Regions from separate parts of the Pseudomonas sp. NPDC090592 genome, predicted to be linked through region 1. Evidence: riboswitches for the same ligand, from Rfam matches in the RefSeq annotation. Region 1 holds a riboswitch; the other holds the start of a gene.
What was found. A riboswitch is a leader RNA that binds a small molecule or an ion and turns the genes downstream of it on or off. The one in region 1 is predicted to bind thiamine pyrophosphate.
Positions count from the first base shown of each region.

Region 2: it holds a riboswitch for thiamine pyrophosphate, as region 1 does, so the genes downstream of both, thiC (phosphomethylpyrimidine synthase ThiC) here and ACIQUI_RS19885 (TenA family protein) in region 1, are expected to answer to the same signal.

Region 1 is NZ_JBIVXJ010000023.1:53,991-58,327, forward strand. Features, by position in the region: gene ACIQUI_RS19880 (Ig-like domain-containing protein) at 1-1,686, opposite strand, end outside; TPP riboswitch at 1,937-2,051, shown strand; gene ACIQUI_RS19885 (TenA family protein) at 2,130-2,777, shown strand; gene tenA (thiaminase II) at 2,774-3,436, shown strand; gene codB (cytosine permease) at 3,853-4,337, shown strand, end outside.
Region 2 is NZ_JBIVXJ010000008.1:132,502-136,838, forward strand. Features, by position in the region: gene ACIQUI_RS09205 (TolC family outer membrane protein) at 110-1,543, opposite strand; TPP riboswitch at 1,703-1,809, shown strand; gene thiC (phosphomethylpyrimidine synthase ThiC) at 1,966-3,846, shown strand; gene cytX (putative hydroxymethylpyrimidine transporter CytX) at 3,991-4,337, shown strand, end outside.

The DNA.
Region 1 (4,337 bases):
CCCGGCAATTGCACGCACGACTGCAAATTTGAAGTAGCGCGATACCGAGCCGTTGAGCAGACGGAAGCGGTAACTGCGCGCACGCACCTTGAGCTTGGGCTGGTATTGCCAGTTGACCAGCATCTGGTCGCCAAGGAAGCCATCGGTATTGAACGGGTTGAACCACAGTTGGCCGTTGGCATCCCAGGCCTTGTCGGCCATCACCAGGTTGACGTCATAGTCGCGGTTACCCCACGGCATACCCGAACCGCTGGGGAAGCGCAGGTTGACGCCATCCTGGAGGGCTTCGTTGCCGCGGTCCAGGGCGCTGTAGTAGTTCATCATCACGGCGTTGCCCTTGTAGACGTTCTGCGCCGTGAAATCCATCATGTGGTCGTGGAACCAGTGGGTACTCATGGTTTCACGCCAGTCACCGCGAATCTTGATGCTGCCGTTCTGGCAGGTTTTCAGGCCAGGTGAGCCGTCGTTGACGAACAGGGTTTCACCCGGGAAGCAGGGGAACGCGGCCCGGGGGTCCTGGGCACGGGTGTTGATGGTGTCATAGCCTGCCAGCTGCACCGGCCAACGGTAGTCATAGTATTGCCCAGGGAAGAAGTAGGCGTTGGCAAAGCCATCGCTCTCAGCCGGGGAATGGCCGTTGTGCTCATGGGTCGAGATGGTGTGCAGGCCAAAGCCGCCGTTGGCCGAAGGGTCGATTGGCAGGGCGTTGTAGTGCCGCATCAGCACCGGTTGGCCATAGCGCACCATCAGCAGCTTGACCGGGAAGGTGCCGTCGAAGGTCCACAGTGACTTGTGGTTCTGCAGGGGCATGTTCGGGTGGAAGCGGGTGTCGATGCCCTTGGTGGTGCCCAGTGTGGTTGGAATGTCGGAGGTCTGGTAGTACAGCCCGCCCGGGGCGAACTCACCGACCGCATAGTTGTGCAATTGTTTACGGTCGCGCAGGCCCTGGTTGATGCGCGCGCCGGCCTGCGCGGTCTTGAACGCGGTCTGTGGGTAAAACTCGTTCCAGCGCTGATGAGACCAGCCCTTTCCTGGTGGACGGCCTTCAGCCGGAGACCCGACGGGTTGGCGGTTGAGGAACAGCTCGATCTGCGCCTTCCACGGGTTGCGGTCCAGCACGTTGGAAAACTGGGTCGGGAACGGGTAAAGGCCCGGTTGTTTGAGGAAGGCTTCCAGGGCGGTGCCGCTGGGGCTGCTGCGCGCCACGACGTTGGGGTCCTGGGCCGGGGCAGCACCCAAGGTGGGAACCGGGAAGGTCAGGCTGGGCGGTGGCAGGGTAGGGTCGAGTTTTTCCGGGCCGAACTCTTCGAACAGCAACAATTGCTGGGTGAACGGCTGCGCACCGAATAGCGGGCTGGGCTTGCCATTGGTGGGGTATCGGTCCGAGGTTTGCAAGGCCGGCGGCAGCACGTTGTCGGTGCGCACCGTGTTGCGGTCACCGTATACGCCATCGGTCAGCTCCAACGAGCCCTCATTGGCTTCGGGCAATGTATTGAGGTTGAGCAGCGCTGGCGTTGGGTCGGCGGGCTGGTCGGTATAGGCCGATTGGTCGGTGGGCGGCGGCGGGCTGTTGTCGTCGAGGGAGGAGGCCATGGCCGTGATCAGCCCGAGGCTGAGCATCAGCGCAGTGACGGAGGACAGCTGGAATACGTGCCTGGTTGGGTGGATCACGGCAGGTGTTTTCATTGCCTTATGCCTCGCTCGCGGCGTTATGGCGCTAAGCCATCAATGGCGTTTTGCCCGGTAAAAGGCTCAGAGCAACGGCTGTGCCAACAATTTTTTCAGTAATACTTTGTTAAACAAATCCTTGCGGTGTCTGATGCGCGCTAAATAACGGGGCGTCAAAAATGGGGCTGATTCCCCACTTGCGGGCCCCCATTGCCCACAGATTGGGTGCAGTGGGTAGTGACAGCACCAGCGCCCTGGGGTATACCTGAGCGCCACCAAGGGGAGCCCGGCAACGGGCTGAGAAACCGCTGAACGCTGCAGCGCGGTGACCCTTCGAACCTGATCCGGATCATGCCGGCGAAGGGATGGGACTTGTTACCTGCCTTTTTGCCGGCCTCACTGCGAGGCCCGTTCATGCCAACTGCCAAGGTCTCGCTGTCACCCTCATCAAGGACAGCAACATGACCGAACGTTTCAGCCAGTCCCTGCGCCGCCAAAGCGAGCCGACCTGGTCGGCGGCCGTTGGCCACCGCTTCGTGACCCAATTGTGCGACGGCAGCCTGCCGGACCCGATCATGGTCGACTACCTGGTGCAGGACCACCGCTTCCTCGACAGCTTCCTGACCCTGCTGGGTGCAGCGATCGCTACGGCCGACACCTTCGAGGCGCGCCTGCGCTTCGGGCGTTTTGCCGGGATGATCTGCAGTGACGAGAACACCTATTTCCTCCGCGCCTTCGAGGCGCTGGATGTAAGCCCCCTGCAACGCAGTGAACCGGCCGATACGGCGCCAACCGCAGGTTTCAAGGCGATCATGCGCGAAGCAGCGGCCACCCGTTCCTATGTGGCGGCGCTGGCGGTACTCAATGTTGCCGAGGGCCTGTACCTGGACTGGGCGCTGATGGCGCCCAAACCCATGCCGGACAACTTCGTCCATGCCGAGTGGATAACCCTGCACGACAACCCGGCCTTCCAGGCCTTCGTTGCCTTCCTGCAGGCCGAACTGGACCGCGTTGGCCCGCAGCAAGCCGCACTGGCCAGTGACTTCTACCAGCGCACCGTCGCGCTGGAGCTGGCCTTCTTCGACGCCGTCTACCCGGAGGGCCAATGAGCATGGATATCTTCGAACGCCTGAAGAGCGCTGCCACGCAACAGTGGAACAGTTATGTCGACCATGACTTCGTGCGGCAGATGGGTGAGGGCACGCTGAGCGAGGACGCCTTCCGGACTTACCTGGTGCAGGATTACCTGTTCCTTGTCCAGTTCGCCCGCGCCTGGGCGCTGGCGGCCTACAAGAGCCGTCGCCCGGCTGATATCCGCGCCGCCCAGGCCACGCTGGCGGCGATTCTGGATGAAACCGAGTTGCACTTGCGCCTGTGTGCGCGCTGGGGGTTGACCCAGGCGGATATCGAGGCCGCGCCCGAGCACCAGGCCACTGTGGCCTATACCCGCTATGTGCTGGACTGCGGTGCAGCCGGCGACCTGCTGGAGCTGCATGTTGCACTGGCGCCTTGCGTGATCGGCTATGCCGAGATCGGCCAGGCACTGGCGCAGCGGATTGGCGACTTGAGCAACCACCCTTACCGCGAGTGGATTTGCGAGTATGCCGGGGAAGGCTACCAGGGCGTGGCGGCAGCTGCGCGCAAGCAGCTGGACGAGCTGGCGGCACGCAGCATGACCGAGCAGCGCTTCGCCGAACTGGTGGGGGTTTTCGGGCAGGCGTCCAGCCTGGAGGCGGACTTCTGGCAGATGGGGTTGGACGGGGCGTAACCTTCCACCGCGTGGAAGCGCACATGACTTACTGATTTAGCAGTGCCCTGTGGGAGCGGGCTTGCCCGCGAACACCGGCGCAGCCGGTGCCATGCAACGCGTTGGATTCTTCGCGGGCGCGCCCGCTCCCACAGGGAACGCGTCAGTTTTCAGATTTTGAGCAAGCCAGTTGCCACAGCGTCCGCGTTCTTCTGCCGCCTGAGTGTCAACTACCCAATCCGGATCCGCTTTGGTGCATTTGCGCTTCAAATCGAGTCACAGGCCACACTTTCAATTCGCCATTTCAGCGCTTTAATGTTCACTGTGCACATGACGCGCAGTGCCATGCGCCTGTTCCTGACGTGCTCTCAGGCCCGCTAGAAAGCGGCCCGCATATTGCTCTTCCAGCTCCCAACTACAACCCGGAGCCCCGTGCAATGAGCTCACCCAGCGAATTCCCCCTCAGCGAAGCCCCGCAGTCTGCCCGCAAGGGCCTGCTGCCGATTGCCATGGTCCTGTTCAGCTTCACCTTCTTCACCGGCACGATGTTCGCCGGTGGCAAGCTGGGCATGGCCTTCAATTTTGTCGACATGTTGTGGGTGGCTACCATCGGCAACAGCCTGCTGGCCCTGTATGCCGCTGCCCTGGCATTCATCGCCTCGCGCAGTGGCCTGAACACGGTGCTGATGGGGCGCTTCTGTTTTGGCGAAGCCGGCAGCCGGCTTTCGGACTTTCTGCTGGGGTTTGCCGAGCTTGGCTGGTACGCCTGGGGTACGGCCACCGTGGCCATCGTGCTGGTCAAGCTGCTGGGGCTGGCGGAAGGCTTCAGTGTGCCGTTGATGGTGTTCTTCGGCCTGGGCTTCAGCATCACCGCCATCATCGGCTTCAAAGGCCTGGATGTATTGTCGCGCGTGTCGGTGCC
Region 2 (4,337 bases), on a different contig from region 1:
GCGTTGGCTTCTTCGCGGGCTCGCCCGCTCCCACAGGATTGATGCAGGGTTCGAGGGCTGCGCAATCCCTGTGGGAGCGGGCGAGCCCGCGAAGAAGCCAAAACCTATCTCAGGGCCTACGCTCAAAGTTCTTGGCGGCAGCAGCAGCCAAATCCGGCGGCAGGAAGTCCTTGTCCGGGTTGTAGTCCGGCTTGAGGTAACGCTTGAGGTCCGTCAGGTCCTGCGGGCTCAAGGTCCCTGCCGCCTGCTTCAGGCTCAGGTTGTCGAGGATGTAGTCATAGCGGCTGTTGTTGTAATCCCTCACCGAGGTGTACAGCTGGCGCTGGGCATCAAGCACGTCAACGATGTTACGGGTACCGACCTGGTAGCCGATTTCAGTGGCCTCCAGCGCACTCTGGTTGGAGATGATCGACTGCTTGCGTGCCTGTACCTGTTCCACGTCGGTGTTCACCGCGCGGTGCAGGTTGCGGGTGTTTTCCACCACCTGGCGGCGCAGGCTTTCGCGCTGTTGTTCGCTCTGGCTCAGGCGCTGGTAGGCCTCACGTACCTGCGAGCTGGTCAGCCCGCCGCTGTAGATCGGAATGTTCAGTTGCAGGCCAACGCTGGTCTGTTCGACATCGCCGCTGTAGCGCACGCCCAATTGCGAAGGGTTGGTAAAGCCGAGGCTGTCGTTGTCCCCCTTCTGGTACTTGGCCACTGCATCCAGGGTCGGGGCATGACCGGCCTTGCGCTGGCGCAGGGTTTCTTCGGCGGCAGAAACCGAATAGTTGGTGGCCAGCAGGTTGAGGTTCTGGCGCCCGGCGGTTTCGACCCAGGCCTTGGCGTCGTTGGGGGTAGGCACCTGCACGGGCAGGGTATGCACCACGCCTTGAATCGAGGTGTACTCACGGTTGGTCAGGGTGACCAGCGCTTCAAAGGCGTCCTGCACCTGGCGCTCGGCAATGATCCGGTTGGCCCGGGCCGTGTCGTAGCTGGCCTGGGATTGCAGCACGTCGGTCTTGTCCGACAGGCCCACATCGAAACGCTCGTTGGACTGGTCCAGCTGGCGCTTGAACGCCGCTTCTTCGGCCTTGGTAGCGGCCAGGTTGTCCTGGGCGCGCAGCACGGCGAAGTAGTTCTGTGCAGTCTGCAGGATCAGGTTCTGTTCAGTGGCCGACAGCTCCAGCGCGGCCTGCTCGTTGACTGCCTCGGCTGCCTGCAACTGGAACCATCGGTCAGCGCGGAAGATTGGCTGGGCCAGGGTCGCGCTCCATGAGTTACCGCTGCGGTTGGAGGTGATGGAGGGCTCGTCGAGCTTGGTGCGGGTGTTCATCATTTCGGCGCCAGCCGACAGGTTGGGCAACAGCCCGGCGCGGGCCTGGGGTACCACTTCGCGGCGGGCGCCATAATCGGCGCGGGCAGCCGCCAGGTCGGCGTTGTTGTCCACCGCCTCCTGATAGACGCTGACCAGGTCGGTTTTCACTGTTGGGGGCATGTCCGCTGCCCAGACCACTCCGTTGGACGCACAAGACACGGCTATCGCCAGTGAGAGTTTGCGCAGCATAGAGGCAATCCTTGTACGAAAGTAATTACTGAACTGTTGAGTATCGAGCGACGGGCCAGTGTAGTGCCATGCGCCCCCGGCAACAATCGCCTGGTGTGCCTTTCATCAATCGCGCATTTACCCGCTTGGCTTTGCCGACCACTCCAGCTTAGACTGCGCATGTTCTTGTCGGGGTGCCTTGAAGCAAAGGCTGAGATCGCAGAGGTGCGGATCCCGTTGAACCTGATCAGGTTAGCGCCTGCGTAGGGAACAAGATTGCTCGCCTTCCCGGGGAGCCTCTTGTGCCAGGTCCGGGAATGTCGCAGCTGCATGCAGCTTCAGGCACCCCCATATCCGGCACTGCACCCGTCAAGGGGTGCGTCCGCGTCTTTCAGGTTCTCCCCCGACATTCCACTGCTAGGAAGCCGTCTGGAGAGCCTGTGATGACCAAACAAGAAAAAGCGATCAACCTCAGCGAATCGGCACAAGTCGATCAGCAGTCCGTGCAACCGTTCCGCCGTTCGCGCAAGATCTATGTCGAAGGCTCGCGTCCGGACATCCGCGTACCCATGCGCGAAATCAGCCTGGACGATACCCCTACCGATTTTGGTGGCGAAACCAACGCCCCGGTATTGGTCTACGACACCTCCGGCCCGTACACCGACCCCAACGTGATCATCGACGTACGCAAAGGCCTGGGCGATGTGCGCTCGGCCTGGATCGAAGCGCGTGGTGACACCGAGCGCCTCGACGGCCTGAGCTCCGACTTCGGCCAGCAGCGCCTGAACGATGCCGAGCTGGCCAAGCTGCGCTTCGCCCACGTGCGCAACCCGCGTCGGGCCAAGGCTGGCGCCAACGTCTCGCAGATGCACTATGCCCGCCAGGGCATCATCACCGCAGAGATGGAATACGTGGCCATCCGCGAAAACATGAAGCTGCAGGAGGCCCGCGCCGCAGGCCTGCTCAAGGAGCAGCACGCCGGCCACAGCTTCGGCGCCAATATTCCGAAAGAAATCACCCCCGAATTCGTCCGCGAGGAAGTCGCCCGCGGCCGCGCGATCATTCCGGCCAACATCAACCACCCGGAAGTGGAGCCGATGATCATCGGCCGCAATTTCCTGGTGAAGATCAACGGCAACATCGGCAACAGCGCCCTGGGCTCCTCGATCGAGGAAGAAGTGGCCAAGCTGACCTGGGGCATCCGCTGGGGCTCGGACACGGTCATGGACCTGTCGACCGGCAAGCACATTCACGAAACCCGTGAGTGGATCATTCGCAACTCGCCGGTGCCGATCGGTACCGTGCCGATCTACCAGGCACTGGAGAAGGTCAACGGCGTGGCCGAAGACCTGACCTGGGAGCTGTTCCGCGACACCCTGATCGAGCAGGCCGAGCAAGGCGTGGACTACTTCACCATCCACGCCGGTGTGCTGCTGCGCTATGTGCCGCTGACCGCCAAGCGCGTTACCGGCATCGTCAGCCGTGGTGGCTCGATCATGGCCAAGTGGTGCCTGGCGCACCACAAGGAAAACTTCCTGTACACCCACTTCGACGAAATCTGCGAAATCATGAAGGCCTACGACGTCAGCTTCTCGCTGGGCGACGGCCTGCGCCCTGGCTCGATTGCCGACGCCAACGACGCCGCGCAGTTCGGTGAGCTGGAAACCCTCGGCGAGCTGACCAAGATTGCCTGGAAGCACGACGTGCAGTGCATGATCGAAGGCCCGGGCCACGTGCCCATGCAGTTGATCAAGGAGAACATGGACAAGCAGCTGGAGTGCTGCGACGAGGCGCCGTTCTACACCCTCGGCCCGCTGACCACCGACATTGCCCCGGGCTACGACCACATCACTTCGGGTATTGGTGCGGCGATGATCGGCTGGTTCGGTTGCGCCATGCTCTGCTACGTCACGCCCAAGGAGCACCTGGGCCTGCCGAACAAGGACGACGTGAAAACCGGCATCATCACCTACAAGATCGCCGCACATGCCGCCGACCTTGCCAAGGGCCACCCGGGCGCGCAGATCCGTGACAACGCCTTGTCCAAGGCACGCTTCGAGTTCCGTTGGGAAGACCAGTTCAACCTTGGTCTGGACCCGGACACAGCGCGTGCCTTCCACGACGAGACCCTGCCGAAGGAATCGGCCAAGGTCGCGCACTTCTGCTCGATGTGCGGGCCGAAGTTCTGCTCGATGAAGATCACCCAGGAAGTGCGTGAATACGCCGCCAGGATCGAGACGGTGGACGTGTCGGTCGAAGAGGGCATGCGCGAGCAGGCCGAGCGGTTCCGCCAGGAAGGCAGCCAGCTGTACCACAAAGTCTAAACCGCAGCCTCTTTCTCTGTGGGAGCGGGCGTGCCCGCGAACAAGGGCGAAGCCCTTGCCATGCACCGCGGTGCTTGCTTCGCGGGCACGCCCGCTCCCACAGGATGCAGTCTGCAACTCCTACTTTTTCCGGCGAACATAACAATGACCACCCCCAGCCAGTTCTCACCCGACCACCCGGTCCCCACCCACCAGCGCATCTTCGGCGCCCGCGATCTCTTCTCGCTGTGGTTTTCCCTCGGCATCGGCCTGATGGTGCTGCAAGTCGGCGCCATGCTCGCGCCAGGCCTTGGTCTCGCCGGCGCGGTGCTGGCCATCGCCCTGGGCACCGGCGTGGGTGTGCTGTTGCTGGGGGCGGCCGGGGTTATCGGCAGCGACACCGGCCTGTCCGCCATGGGCACCCTGAAACTCAGCCTGGGCAGCCACGGCGCACGTTTGCCGGCGCTGCTCAACCTGCTGCAACTGGTGGGCTGGGGGGCGTTCGAGATCAT